2 regions of the Duganella sp. Leaf61 genome follow, and region 2 is predicted to be linked to the other one. Evidence: predicted binding sites of a transcription regulator. Region 2 holds the regulator's gene; the other holds the start of a gene.
What was found. The regulator LexA, encoded in region 2, represses DNA repair genes until DNA is damaged. The targets are predictions, from matches to a motif close to ACTGTATNNNNATACAGT.

Region 1: a site for LexA is predicted at 1,387-1,404, ahead of recA (recombinase RecA). Genes of this name have one in related genera too.

The regions. Positions count from the first base shown of each region.
Region 1 is NZ_LMLM01000001.1:715,735-723,398, forward strand. It holds gene recX (recombination regulator RecX) at 1-168, opposite strand, end outside; gene recA (recombinase RecA) at 235-1,338, opposite strand; gene ASF04_RS03110 (response regulator transcription factor) at 1,544-2,254, shown strand; gene ASF04_RS03115 (sensor histidine kinase) at 2,251-3,792, shown strand; gene ASF04_RS03120 (DUF4212 domain-containing protein) at 3,806-4,069, shown strand; gene ASF04_RS03125 (sodium:solute symporter family protein) at 4,066-6,129, shown strand; gene ASF04_RS03130 (alpha/beta fold hydrolase) at 6,193-7,664, shown strand, end outside.
Region 2 is NZ_LMLM01000012.1:42,688-50,351, reverse strand. It holds gene ASF04_RS09215 (cystathionine gamma-synthase family protein) at 1-1,056, shown strand, start outside; gene lexA (transcriptional repressor LexA) at 1,088-1,726, opposite strand; gene ASF04_RS09205 (DUF5695 domain-containing protein) at 1,879-2,694, opposite strand; gene rpsF (30S ribosomal protein S6) at 2,850-3,239, shown strand; gene priB (primosomal replication protein N) at 3,258-3,563, shown strand; gene rpsR (30S ribosomal protein S18) at 3,579-3,869, shown strand; gene rplI (50S ribosomal protein L9) at 3,904-4,356, shown strand; gene ASF04_RS09180 (replicative DNA helicase) at 4,475-5,860, shown strand; gene ASF04_RS09175 (DUF47 domain-containing protein) at 5,954-6,580, shown strand; gene ASF04_RS09170 (inorganic phosphate transporter) at 6,604-7,617, shown strand; gene ASF04_RS09165 (hypothetical protein) at 7,656-7,664, shown strand, end outside.

The sequences.
Region 1 (7,664 bases), on a different contig from region 2:
TTCTTGCGACAGCCAGTTGTTTTTTTCGAGCAGGTCGAGCAAGGCGTCGACGTCGTCGGTATCTTCGGCATAGCGTGCGAGCTTGCGCGACAGTTCGAGACGGCTGTGCTCGCGTTGGGACAGGTAGCGCAGGGCGCGGCCTTTGAGGCTGAGGGGGGGACGGGGCATGATGGAACCTCTAAGAATGCCGGGCGATGATGGCCCGGCACTCCTTAAAACATACGCAACGTCAACTTAAGCCGCGTCGGCTTCGCCTTTGGAAGGCTTGAGCTTGACGACGGTATCAGGCTTTTCAGCGGCCACTGGCGCCAGTGGCGGCAGCGAACGTACGCCCAGCGATTCGCGCACGCGGTTTTCGATTTCCCACGCCAGTTGCGGACGCTCTTGCAGGAAGATACGGGCGTTGTCCTTGCCCTGGCCGACGCGTTCGCCGTTGTAGCTGTACCACGAACCCGATTTCTCGACGATCTTCGCTTCCACGCCCAGGTCCAGGATTTCGCCTTCGCGCGAGGTGCCGGCGCCGTACAGGATGTCGAAGTGCGCTTCCTTGAACGGTGGCGCAATCTTGTTCTTGACGACCTTGACCTTGGTTTCGTTACCGATGACTTCGTCGCCGGACTTGATCGAACCGGTACGGCGAATATCCAGGCGCACGGAGGCGTAGAACTTCAGCGCGTTACCGCCGGTGGTGGTTTCCGGGCTGCCGAACATGACGCCGATTTTCATGCGGATCTGGTTGATGAAGATGACCAGGGTGTTGGTGCGGTTGATCGAGCCGGTGAGCTTGCGCAGTGCTTGCGACATCAAACGTGCTTGCAAACCTGGCAGCGAATCGCCCATGTCGCCTTCGATCTCGGCGCGTGGGGTCAGCGCGGCGACGGAGTCGATCACGACCATGTCCACGGAACCGGAACGCACCAGGGCGTCGCAAATTTCCAGCGCTTGTTCGCCGGTGTCCGGTTGCGAGATCAGCAGGTCGCTCAGGTTGACGCCCAGCTTTTGGGCGTAGGTGACGTCCAGTGCGTGCTCGGCATCAATGAACGCGCAGGTGCCGCCCAGTTTTTGCATTTCCGCGATGGTTTGCAGGGTGAGCGTGGTTTTGCCCGAGGATTCAGGACCGTAGATTTCCACCACGCGGCCGCGCGGCAGGCCGCCGACGCCCAGCGCCACGTCCAGGCCCAGCGAACCGGTGGAGACCACTTGTACTTCTTCGATCGGCGCACTGGCATCCATGCGCATGACGGAACCTTTGCCGAACTGCTTCTCAATCTGAGCCAGCGCGGCGGCGAGCGCCTTGGCTTTCTCGGATGCGGGTACTACAGCTTTTTTATCGTCCATAATGTGCTTTCAACCAGTTGGTGGTGACAATTTGTCGGTACAGGTAGTACTGTATAAAAAAACAGTGATAAGCGCAAGCGCGATTTGATTGAAATGTCGATTAATTTTGGTGGCGCCCGGGCGCCGTGCAAAAATTCGCCAGCAAGCAAAAAATCCAACACAATACCGGCTTGAGTCTTTGCCCCAGTGCACCCGGAGTATCCACATGCGTATATTACTTGCCGAAGATGACGGCGTTCTCGCCGACGGGCTCACCCGCTCGCTGCGCCAGTCCGGCTACGCCATCGATTGCGTGCGCAACGGCCAGGAGGCCGATACCGCCCTCTCCACCCAGGAGTTCGACCTGCTGATTCTCGACCTGGGTCTGCCCAAGCTGTCGGGCCTGGAAGTGCTGCGCCGCTTGCGCTCGCGCGGCTCGCTGCTGCCGGTGCTGATACTCACCGCAGCCGACTCGATCGAGCAGCGCGTCAACGGTCTCGACCTGGGCGCCGACGACTACATGGCCAAGCCATTTGCGCTATCGGAACTCGAAGCGCGGGTGCGCGCCCTCACCCGCCGTGGCGCGGGCGGTGGCGCCACCGTGATCAAGCACGGTCCGCTGTCGTACGACCAGGTGGGCCGCAGCGCCTATATCAACGAGCAGATGCTGGACCTGTCGGCGCGCGAACTGGGCTTGCTGGAAATCCTGCTGGCCCGCACCGGCCGCCTGGTCTCCAAGGAGCAACTGGTCGATCACCTGTGCGAATGGGGAGAAGAGGTGAGCAACAACGCCATCGAGGTGTATGTGCACCGGCTGCGCAAGAAGATCGAGGTGGGCGGCGTGCGCATCGTCACCGTGCGCGGTCTCGGCTATTGCCTGGAAAAATATTCTGACGCGAAGGCTGCTGCCGTCGAAGCCGGAGACGCGGTCAAGTGAGCCAGCAGGCGGCCGACGCGGGAGACGACGCCCCCGAGTACCAGCCGCCTGTCGTCGAGCCCGACGAGAGCATGCAACGCTCGCTGTTCGGCGAGATCCTCGACTGGATGCTGGCGCCGCTGCTGCTGCTGTGGCCGATGAGCATCGCGATTACGTACCTGGTGGCCAAGTCGATCGCCAATCAGCCGTTCGACCATGCGCTGGAAGACAGCGTGACCGTGCTGGCGCAGCAGGTACGCTCGGTCGATGGCAAGCTGATCCGGGGCTTGTCCGGCGCCGCGCGCGACATCCTGCGCGCCGACGATGTCGATAACATCTATTTCCAGATCCTCGGGCCGCGCGGCGACGCCATCGACGGCGACCGCGACCTGCCCCACCCCGGCAGCGATCCCGACGAAGACCAGGCCCGCGCCGGCAGCGTGCGCTTTCGCAACGACACCATGCATGGCACCCCGGTGCGCGTCGCCTACATCCATATCCGCGTCGAACCCAGCGACAGCGCCCCCTCGTCCCATCCGCCGCTGGCGCTGGTACAAGTGGCCGAAACACTGGAAAAACGCGCCCAGCTCGCCAACGAGATCATCAAGGGCGTGATCCTGCCGCAGTTCATCATCCTGCCCATCGTGCTGGCCCTGGTGTGGTTTGCGCTGTCGCGCGGGCTCTCTCCGTTGGCGCAGCTGCAGGAACGCATACGCGCACGCGGGTCGGATGACCTCAGCCCCATTGCCTCGAACCTGGTGCCGGAGGAAATTTCGCCGCTGGTCGGTTCGCTCAACGAAATGCTCGAACGGCTGGGCCACACCATCGAGATGCAAAAACGCTTTATTGCCGACGCCGCGCACCAGATGCGCACGCCGCTGGCGGGCATGCGCATGCAGTCCGAGCTGGCGCTGCGCCAGACCGACAGCGGCGAAATTCACCGCTCGCTCGAGCAACTGGCCAAGAGCTCGGAATCGGCCACGCGGCTGGTCAACCAGTTGCTGGCCCTGGCCCGCGCGGAAAACCAGCCGCAGGCCGGCTCCAGCATGGTGCAACTGGAGCTGTCGGCGCTGGCGCGCAGCACCGTGCACGACTGGGTGCAGGCCTCGTTCGTGCAGCAGATCGACCTCGGCTACGAAGAACCACCGGCGCCGGTGCACATCGCCGGCGACCCCACCATGCTGCGCGAGCTGCTGTCCAACCTGATCGACAACGCGCTGCGCTACACGCCGGCCGGCGGCAGCGTTACCGTCCGGGTGCGCGTCGATATCGAAGACCATGCGCTGCTGGAAGTGGAAGACACGGGCCCCGGCATTCCACCGGCCGAGCGCACCCGCGTGTTCGAGCGGTTTTACCGCATCCTCGGCAACACTGCCGAAGGCAGCGGCCTGGGCCTGGCCATCGTGCGCGAAATCGCCCAGCAGCACGGCGCCGAGGTGGATGTGTTCAACAATCCGCGCGTGCAGCAGGCCAAGCTGCCGGGCAGCCTGTTCCGCCTGACCTTCCCGCTGCCAGCCGATCCGCCAGATACGCCCGATGAGCCGCCCCACTTTGGATAGCCAAGGATAAAGCATGGATAAATCCATTCGCCGCCACCACTGGCAGCAAACCCGCCGCATGACCGGCTGGTTATTGCTGCTGTGGCTGATCACGACGTTTTGCGCGGCGTTTTTCGCGCGCGAACTGAACAACCTGTCGATCTTCGGCTGGCCGCTGTCGTTTTACCTGGCCGCGCAAGGCGCGTCGCTGGTATATCTGGCCATCATCGGCTTCTATGCCTGGCGCATGCGCCGGCTCGACCGCCAGGCCCGTGCCGCTGCCAGGATCAAACCATGACAGAACGCAGCTTCGTCAGCAAACTGCGGCGCTACTACCTGCTGTTTACCGCCGGCTTCGGCGGTTTTTTGCTTTCCCTCACGCTGCTGGAACAGGAAGGCATGCCGCGCATCTGGATCGGCTACCTGTTCATGTTTGCCACCATCGTGCTGTACGCGATTCTGGGGGTGCTGAGCCGCACGTCCAACGTGCTTGAATACTACGTGGCGGGGCGCAAGGTGCCGGCCATGTTCAACGGCATGGCCACTGCTGCCGACTGGATTTCGGCAGCGAGCTTCATCAGCCTGGCCGGCGGCCTGTACCTGCACGGCTTCGATGGCCTCGCTTACATCATGGGCTGGACCGGGGGCTACGTGCTGGTCGCCTTGCTGATCGCGCCATACCTGCGCAAGTTTTGCCAGTACACGATTCCCGATTTTCTTGCCATGCGCTTCGGCGGCGTCGGTGGAGCGAATGGCGAAGACAACCCGGCCGGGCGCGTGGTGCGCATCATGGCGGTCATGGCCACCATCATCGTCTCGTTTACATACGTGGTGGCGCAGATTTACGCGGTGGGGCTGATCACGTCGCGCTTTACCGGCGTCGATTTTTCCGTGGGGATTTTCCTGGGGCTGGCGTCGATCCTGGTCTGTTCGTTCCTGGGCGGCATGCGGGCGATTACCTGGACCCAGGTGGCGCAATACATCATCATTCTGGTCGCGTTCCTGTTGCCGGCGATCTGGATGTCGATCAAGCTCAGCGACAATCCGATCCCGCAAGTAGCCTATGGCAAGTTGCTGCCCAAGCTCAGCGCGCGCGAAGCGGTGTTGCAGGCCGATCCGAAAGAAGCGGAGGTGCGCGCCATCTTCCAGCAGCGCGCCGACGATTACCAGCAGCGGCTCGACAACTTGCCCGCCTCGTGGGAAGCGGGACGGCGCGACGCCCAGCGCCGGCTCGACCAAGTAAAAACCCGCAACGCCTCGCTGCTCGACATACGCAGCGCCGAACGGGCGCTGATCGCCTACCCGAAGAACCCGGAAATCGCCGCCAGCGAATGGACCGAAGCCCATGCCTACAACCTGGCCCGGGCCCGTCCGATCAACCCGCACGCGGAGCCGTACGCGGGCGACGCGGAAACCTCCGCCATCAAGCGCAACAACTTCGTCGCGCTGGTGTTCTGCCTGATGCTGGGCACGGTGGCGCTGCCCCACATCCTGATGCGCGCGTACACCACGCCGTCGGTGCACGAGACGCGGCAGTCGATGGTGTATGCGCTGTTTTTCATCCTGCTCATTTACCTGACCATTCCGGCGATGGCGGTCCTGGTGAAATACGATATTTATACGGCGCTGGTCGGCAGCGACTTCAACCACCTGCCCGGCTGGGTGTCGTACTGGGCCAACGTGGACAAGCTGACGCCACTGTTCAGCATTACCGACGTCAACCGCGACGGCGTGGTGCAACTGGCCGAAATCACCATCGACGCCGACGTGCTGGTGCTCGCCGCGCCCGAAATCGCCGGGTTGCCGTACGTGGTTTCGGGCCTGGTGGCCGCTGGCGGCCTGGCTGCCGCGCTGTCCACTGCCGACGGCCTGCTGCTGGCGATTTCCAATGCGCTGTCGCACGACATCTATTACAAGATCGTCGACCGCCACGCGTCCACCCAGAAGCGCGTGACGATTTCCAAGCTGCTGCTGCTCGGCGTGGCCTTTATTGCCGCCTACGCCGCCTCGCAGCGGCCCGGCGACATCATCTCGCTGGTGGGCGCGGCATTCTCGCTGGCCGGCTCGACCCTGTTCCCGGCGCTGGTGCTCGGCGTGTTCTGGAAGCGCGCCAACCACCAGGGCGCCGTGGCCGGCATGATCGCCGGCTTTGCCGTATGCCTGTACTACATGTTGCACGCCAACCCGGTGCTGGGCGGCAGTGTCACTGGCCAATGGTTCCATATCGCCCCCACGTCGGCCGGGATTTTCGGCGTGCCGGCGGGCCTCCTGGTGATGGTGGTGGTGAGCCTGCTGACGCCGCCACAAGACTCACAGACGAGTGCGCTAGTGGACTATATTCGTGCGCCTGAGAAATAATTTAATGGCTTTTATGATAACTGGATGGTATTGTTGAGAGCTTAACATTTTCTCTCGATCACCATGTGCTCCACCCGAGTTTTCGCACGCTGCGCCCGCTACACAGTACTGGCCGCTGTTGTGGCCAGCGCCCCACTTGCCACGCTGGCGCACGCCGCCGAGCCGGCGCCAGCCACGGTCGCCCAGCGACCGCCGATCACCGACTTCTTTGAAAACCCCGAGTTCAGCGGCGCCCTGCTCTCGCCCACCGGCAAATACCTGGCGGTGCGCATCGGCAGCAAGGACCAGCGCGACCGCCTGGCGGTGGTCACGCTGGCCGACACCAGCGTCAAGGTGGTGGCCACCTTTGGCGATGCCGACATCGGCAGTTTCCAGTGGGTCAATGACGAGCGGCTGGTGTTTACCGCCACCGACCGCACCGTGGGCCAGGGCGATGCGCGCTACGGTCCGGGCCTGTACGCGATCAACCGCGACGCCAGCAAGTTCATCCAGCTGGCCAGCCGCAGCGGCAAGTCGCTGTTTACCGGCGGCAGCATGATACGCAACCGCGACATGTTGCCGGCCAATACCTATCTGCTGGGCCAGAAGGCCGCGCAGGACAGCGAGTTCGTGTACGTGGTGCGGCCCGAGATGTCGGGGGCCAGCCAGGTGCACGAGACGGGCCTGTTGCGCCTCAATACCCTGACCGGGCGGGCGACGCCGGTGACCGGCGCCCCCGATGACAGCAAGCGGTGGCTGCTCGACGACAAGGGTGAGCCGCGCATCGTCACCACGTCCAAAAAAGGCATCAGCACGATCCAGTACCGCGATCCGGCCACCAGCACCTGGCGCGAACTGGCCTCGTACAACACCTATACCGGCGGCAAGGACGGATTCTCGCCACGCGCCTTCGGCCCGGACGGCACGCTGTACGTGGTCACCCACGCCGGCAAGGACACCACGTCGCTGCATAAATACGACCTGGCCACCAACCAGGTGGCGCCGCAGCCGCTGGTACAGATCGACGGCTACGACTTTAGCGGCAGCCTGGTCACCGCCAACGGCAAGCTGCTCGGCGTGCGCTACCTGGCCGATGCCAGCGGCACCACCTGGTTCGATGCCGGCATGCAGGCGATGCAGGAAAAGATCGACGCCATGCTGCCCAACACCGTCAACCTGCTGAGCGTGCCCACCCGGTCCGAAACGCCGTGGGTGCTGGTGATTGCCTATGCCGACCAGTTCCCGTCGCGCACCCTGCTCTACAACAGCGAGACCGGCAGTTTGACCACGGTAGGCGGCAGCCATCCGAAGATCAAGCCCGAACAAATGGCGCGCCAGACCCTGGTGCACTACAAGGCGCGCGATGGCCTGACCATTCCGGCCTGGCTCACCGTGCCCAAGGGCGACGGCAAGAACCTGCCGCTGGTGGTGCTGGTGCACGGCGGCCCGCATGTGCGCGGCAATAGCTGGGGCTGGAACGCGGACAGCCAGTTCCTGGCCTCGCGCGGCTACGCGGTGCTGGAACCCGAGTATCGCGGCAGCACCGGCTTCGGCAA
Region 2 (7,664 bases):
CCGACCATCGCCGCGCTGGAAGACAAGGTGAACAAGATGGAGCAGGGCGTGGGCACGATCTGCTTTGCTACCGGCATGGGCGCGATCGGCGCCGTGTTCCAGGCGCTGTTGCGCACCGGCGACCACGTGGTGTCGTCGTCGTTCTTGTTCGGTAACACCAACAGCCTGTGGCAAACCACCATGGCGCAGGGCGTGGGCGTGTCGTTTGTCGATGCCACCGATGTTGCCAATGTCGAGGCGGCGATCACCGACAACACCCGCGTGGTATTTGTCGAAACCATCGCCAACCCGCGCACGCAAGTAGCGGACCTCAAGCGCATTGGCGAACTGTGCCAGGCACGCGGCATCCTGTACGTGGTCGATAACACCATGACCACGCCTTATTTGTTCCGACCGAAATCGGTCGGTGCCGGCCTGGTGGTCAATGCGCTGACCAAGTCGATCGGCGGCCACGGCAATGCGCTCGGCGGCAGCCTGACCGACACCGGCGCGTACGACTGGACCCGGTTCCCCAACATCTACGAGAACTATAAAAAGGCGCAGCCGGTGCAATGGGGCCTGGCGCAAATCCGCGCCAAGGCGCTGCGCGACTTCGGCTCGTCCCTGGCGCCCGAGGCGGCGCACCACATTGCCGTCGGCGCCGAAACCCTGGCGCTGCGCATGGAACGCACCAGCAGCAACGCGCTGGCGCTGGCCACATTGCTGGAATCGGACGAGCGGGTGGCGGCGGTGTACTACCCGGGCCTGGCATCGCATCCCCAGCATGGCATCAGCTCCGAGCTGTTCCGTAAGCACGGTTCGCTGCTGAGCTTTGAGCTGAAGGATGGCATCGATTGCTTTGACTTCCTCAATCGCCTCAAGCTGGCAATCCCGGCGTCGAACCTTGGCGACACGCGCACCCTGATCATCCCGGTGGCGCACACGATCTTCTTTGAAATGGGCGCCGAACGGCGTGCATCGATGGGGATTGCGGAGTCGCTGATACGGGTGTCGGTCGGCATCGAGGATGAGGACGACCTGCTGGAAGACTTCAGCTGCGCGCTGAAAGGTTGTTAAAACAATGGACCGCCGCGGCGGTCCATATTTTTTAGTGCCAGGTGCGCATCAGGCCTACTGCCAGGCCTTCGAGCGCAAACTCGTCCGCCTCGGGATCGACCTTGATGATCTTGAACTCCGGGTTTTCCGGCAGCAGTTCCACCAGCGACCCCGTCTTGCGATAGCGCTTGACCGTTACTTCGTTGCCGATGCGCGCCACCACGATCTGGCCATTCTTGGCGCTGTCGATTTTTTTCACGGCCAGCAAATCGCCATCCATGATGCCGGCGTCGCGCATCGATTCGCCGCGCACCTTGAGCAGGTAGTCGGGCTTGGCCGAAAACATGGCCGGATCGACGTTGTAGCTCGCTTCCAGGTTTTCCTGCGCCAGAATCGGCGAACCGGCAGCCACGCGGCCGATCAGTGGCAGCGACATCATTAGCGCGGCAGGCATCTTGGACGTCGAAGGTTCGGCATGGACACCGAGCAGGCGGATGCCGCGCGAGGTGCCGGCGGCGATTTCGATCGCGCCCTTGCGTGCCAGCGCCTGCAAATGTTCCTCGGCGGCGTTGGCCGACTTGAAGCCCAGTTCGTTGGCAATCTCGGCGCGCGTGGGCGGGAAGCCGGTGTTCTCGATGGCATCCTTGATCAGATTGAGAATTTGTTCCTGGCGTGCGGTGAGCTTGATCATGGGCGTGGTCAGTAAAAAAATGGGCTGTGTATATAGACAGTCTGTATTTTTGTACAGTATGACCGCCAATGCAAGGGAATTTCTTGCTTTGAGCGAAATAATGTGAAAAAAGTTGTTGCACAGGGGAGTGTGCCACGCTCCCCTATGAGAAATCAGCGCGTTGCCCCTTGCGGCTGGATCACGAATCGCACGCCGATGTCACGTTTGGCGCCCGGTTTGAGGGTAAACCCGCTGGTGACCCAACTGGCGTACTGTTCGCCCTGCAGTTGCCCGCCCGGCATGGCTTGCCAGCTGTCAAGCGGGGTGCGGCCGTCCGGTTGCAGCCGCAGCGCCGGCGGCTGGCCGTTCGCGCGCGCCACTTCCACCGAGCCCGGCGCGCCCGGGCGCGGCTTGACGGTGCTGCTGCTGGCCTGCCGTTCCTTGGCCGAGGCGCCGAAGCCTTGTTGCTCGAACACCATCGGCATGCTGGCGGACACCACCTGCACCGGTTGCCGATCCCGGTTGATCAGGGTAAAGCGCAGCACCAGCGTGCCGCGCTCGTTAAGCCAGCGTCGTTCCACTGCCAGCGGCACGCTGGCGCCCATCTCGGCGCCCATGCTGGCGCTGATGTCGGCAGCGGCCAGCGCCCGGCCTGCGGGCAGTATGTGGATCGGCCGGCGCGCCTCGAACGAGGTGTAGGTACGCTCGGCGCCATTGCCGGTGCGGACGGTCAGGGCCAGGTCGCCCAGGTGGCGGTAGCCATTGCCCTGGCGCGCGTCTTCGCGCGGGCCGGGCACGAAATCGAAACTGGGGTCGAGCACGGGCGTGAGGCGCGCCAGGGTCTGGGTGTCGGTGCGCAGCGCGAACAGCAGGGCAGGGGTGCTGTAGGCCCGGGTCTTGATGGGCGCCTCTTCGTGCGGTGCGGCAGCCAGACCGGGCGGAGAGAACAGCAGGGCGGGCAGCGCCGCAAGTGCAATCAGATACTTCATGATCATGTTTCCAGAACAAGAAAATCGCACTGTAGCACCGGCAACACCGGGCTGGCGTTCCGCTGAAAAAGCTGCTATAGTCGCGGGCTTACCTCTTCCCACACCTGTCTTGACGCCAGGGTGGGCTATATTCACAAGTCCTTAAGGGAGTTTTCATGCGTCACTACGAAATCGTATTTATCGTCCACCCGGACCAGAGCGAGCAAGTGCCCGCGATGATCGAACGTTACAAAACCACTGTAACGACCCGCGGTGGCTCCGTGCACCGTGTTGAAGATTGGGGCCGTCGTCAGATGGCTTACTCGATCCAGAAACTGGCCAAAGCACACTACATCTGCCTGAACATCGAATGCGACAACGAGACCCTGGTCGAGCTGGAAACCGCATTCAAATTCAATGATGCCGTGCTGCGTCACCTGACCGTCAAGCTGAAGAAAGCGGAAACCGCTCCTTCGCCAATGATGAAGTCGGTACAACGTGAAGATGCTGCCAAATCGCATCGCACCGAAGCCCCAGCAGCTGCTCCAGCTCCTGCCGCAGCCTAATTGTTTCAAGGAACCGAGCTGAACCAGCTCCAGTTCACTGCCCTCATTGCCGAGCGTGACGCCTTGCGTTACACCCCGGCAGGCATGCCGATCATCAATGCTGTACTCCAGCATCGGTCGCAGCAAATGGAGGCGGGAATCGCCCGGTTGAGCGAGTTTGAAATTTCTGCGGTTGCCGCAGGCGAGATTTCAGGCAAGTTCAACGCGGCGCCGCTGGGCGGGGTGTACCAGTTCACCGGTTTCCTGAACAAGAAGACGCGCAATAGCAAAAGCCTGGTGTTTCACATCATTGATTTTAGTGCTGTCACGGACAGCTCAATTTAAATACAGGAGCCTCACATGGCATTCGGTAAAAAGTTCGACAAAAACAAGCTCAAGCTTAAAGAAAAGCGTAAGCAACAAAACCCACTGTTCAAGCGCAAGAAGTTCTGCCGCTTCACCGCCGCTGGCGTTGAGCAAGTGGACTACAAAGACGTAGACACCCTGAAAGACTTCGTCCAGGAAAATGGCAAGATCATGCCAGCACGTCTGACCGGCACCAAGGCGCACTACCAGCGTCAAGTGGACACCGCGATCAAGCGCGCCCGTTATCTGGCCCTGCTGCCATACACCGATCTGCACCACGCTTAATTGCGTAGTTTAGACAAGCATCTGGAGAAGAACTATGCAAATCATTCTGTTGGAAAAAGTCGTTAACCTGGGCAACCTGGGTGAAGTCGTTAAAGTCAAAGACGGTTACGCACGTAACTTCCTGATCCCGCAAAAGATGGCTCGCCGCGCTACCGCTGCTGCCGTTGCGGAATTCGAAGTCAAACGCGCTGAACTGGAAAAAGCTGCTGCCGCCAAGCTGGCTGCTGCAGAAGCTCAAGGCGAGAAACTGAACGGCATGACCGTGACCGTTTCGCAAAAAGCTGGTGTTGACGGCCGTCTGTTCGGCTCGGTCACCAACTTCGACATCGCTGAAGCGCTGACCAAGGTTGGTTTCGCTGTCGAGAAATCGGCTGTGCGCCTGCCAACCGGTCCTCTGAAGACCACCGGCGAGTTCCCAGTGAGCGTTGCTCTGCACACCGACGTGATCGCTGAAGTGACCGTTGCTGTTGTGGGCGAAGCTGCCTAAGACTTGATCGGGTTTCGGCCTGTCAAGTAAGCAATACCATGAAAAAAAGCCGGGCTCGCCCGGCTTTTTTTCGCCCCGTTTTTTTTGTTGCACTGCCTAAGCAGGTATAATTCGCGCCATGAACGCCCCCTCCGATACGCAAGTCGATTCGCTCCGCGTCCCGCCGCATTCCATCGAAGCAGAACAGTCCGTCATTGGCGGCCTGCTGCGCGATAACGCCGCGTTCGACCGTATCGCCGACATGATGAACCCGGACGATTTCTACCGTTACGATCATCGCATCATCTTCGAACAGATCGTCAAGATGATCAACGCGTCCAAGCCGGCCGACGTGATCACCGTGTTCGAAACGCTGACGCAACTGGGCAAGGCCGACGACGTCGGCGGCCTGATGTACCTGAACGCCATGGCGCAAAACACGCCATCGGCAGCGAACATCCGCCGCTATGCCGAGATCGTGCGCGATCGCTCGATCCTGCGCCAGCTGATCACCGTGGCCGACGAAATCTCGGGCCAGGCGTTCAGCCCCCAAGGCAAGGAAGTCAAGCAGATGCTCGACGAGGCCGAATCGAAGATTTTCGCCATTGCCGAGCAGGGTGCCCGTGGCGCCGCCGGCTGGCTCGCGGTGCAGCCGCTGCTCACGCAAGTGGTCGAGCGCATCGACGAGCTGTATTCGCGCGACAACCAGTCCGAGATTACCGGTGTGCCCACCGGCTTTATCGACCTCGACCGTATGACGTCGGGCCTGCAGGGCGGCGACCTGGTGATCGTGGCCGGCCGTCCATCGATGGGTAAAACCGCGTTCTCGGTCAACATCGGCGAGAACGTCGCGATTGAAGCCGGCTTGCCGGTGGCAATCTTCTCGATGGAGATGGGCGGCGCCCAGCTGGCCATGCGTATGCTCGGTTCGGTCGGCCAGCTCGACCAGCACCGCCTGCGTACCGGCCGCCTCAACGACGAAGACTGGCCGCGCCTGACGCACGCGATCCAGAAGATGAACGACGCCCAGTTGTTCATCGACGAAACCCCGGCGCTGAACCCGATCGAGATGCGCGCCCGCGCGCGCCGCCTGGCGCGCCAGTGCGGCAAGCTCGGCCTGATCATCGTCGACTACCTGCAACTGATGCAGGGTTCCAAGCAGGGCGACAACCGTACCGCTGAAATTTCCGAGATCTCGCGCTCGCTCAAGGGCCTGGCCAAGGAACTCGGCTGCCCGGTGATCGCGCTGTCGCAGCTGAACCGCTCGCTGGAACAACGCCCCAACAAACGCCCCATCATGTCCGACTTGCGCGAATCGGGCGCTATCGAGCAGGATGCGGACGTGATCATTTTCCTGTACCGCGACGAGGTCTACAACCCCGACTCGCCGGATAAAGGAACGGCCGAAATCATTATCGGTAAGCAGCGTAACGGGCCGATCGGCTCGGTACGGCTTACCTGGATCGGCCAATATACCAAGTTTGGCAATTACGTCGGTAACCTGGCGCTCTACCAGGGCGATTAAGCCCGGGAAGACCCAGAGCGACGCTTCTTTACGCCGACCCGTACCCCGGGCCGGCAATCTGTAGTAATGACGAATCATTGATCGGAGAAAGACATGTTTGGACGCTTGATGCCCACCGAGGGCAAATTTTTTGACCTGTTTAACCAACACGCCGACCTGTGCGTCAAGGGTGCAAAAGAAATGCTGGGCCTGATGTCCAACTTCGACGACCTGGAAAATCGCGTGCACGCGATCGAAAGCATCGAAAAGCAGGCCGACAAGATTACTTACCAGACTGTGGATCTGCTGCACAAAACCTTCATCACCCCGATCGACCGCGACGACATCCACAAGCTGATCACCCGCCAGGACGACATCCTCGACCTGCTGGAAGATGCTGCCCAGACCGTCTCGCTGTACGACCTGCACTCGGTCACCCCGGAAGCCCAGCGCCTGGCCGAACTGGTCCTGGCCTGCACCGAGAAAGTCCAGGCCGCCGTGGCCCTGCTGCATAATATGGACAATTCGCGCGAGATCGTCGCCATCTGCGAAGAAATCGACCGCCTGGAATCGGACGCCGACCACGTGATGCGCGCTGCCATGTCCAAGCTGTTCCGCGACGAACCCGATGTGCGCAACCTGATCAAGATGAAAGCCATCTACGAGATCCTGGAAACGGTGACCGACCGTTGCGAAGATGTGGCCAACATCATCGAAGGCATCATCGTCGAAAACGCGTAAGCTCAACAGAAAAAGAACAACAGATGAATTCCATCCAAATCAGCATCTGGGTGCTGGGCATTTTGATCGCCCTGGCCCTCGTGTTTGACTTCATGAACGGCTTCCACGACGCCGCCAATGCGATCGCCACGGTGGTCTCCACCGGCGTGCTGAAACCGCAAACGGCCGTCGCCATGGCCGCTGCCTTCAACTTCATTGCCATCTTCGTGTTCCACCAGCTGACCGTGGCGGCCACGGTGGGCAAGGGCACCATCGATCCCTCGGTGGTCGACCAGTACGTGATCTTCGGAGCGCTGGTTGGCGCCATTGTCTGGAACGTCGTCACCTGGTACTACGGCATTCCGTCGTCGTCGTCGCATGCGCTGATCGGCGGCCTGGTGGGCGCAGCGGTGGCCAAGAGCGGCACTGGTGCGCTGATTTCCGCCGGCCTGATCAAGATCGTCGTGTTCATCGTGCTGGCGCCCCTCATGGGCTTTATCTTCGGTTCGATCATGATGCTGATCGTGTCGTGGATTTTCGTGCGGTCCACGCCGCGCCGCGTCGATAAATGGTTCCGCCGCCTGCAACTGGTATCGGCCGCGTCGTACAGCCTGGGCCATGGCGGCAATGACGCGCAGAAGACCATCGGCATCATCTGGATGCTCCTGATCGCCGCGGGCTATTCGCAGGTCGGCGACGCCGAGCCGCCGCTGTGGGTGATCGTCTCGTGCTACACCGCGATCTCGTTCGGTACGCTGTTCGGCGGCTGGCGCATCGTCAAGACCATGGGCCAGAAGATCACCAAGCTCAAACCGGTAGGCGGCTTCTGCGCCGAAACCGGCGGCGCGGTAACGCTGTTCGTGGCCACGGCACTGGGCGTGCCGGTCTCCACCACCCACACCATCACCGGCGCCATCGTCGGCGTGGGCGCTTCGCAGAAGATGTCTGCCGTGCGCTGGGGCGTGGCCGGTAACATCGTCTGGGCCTGGATCTTCACCATTCCGGCGTCGGCATTCGTAGCAGCGATTGCCTGGTGGGCTGGACGCCACATTCTGTAAAACTACAAAGGGAGCTGCGGCTCCCTTTTTTTTATCCCATGCAAAAA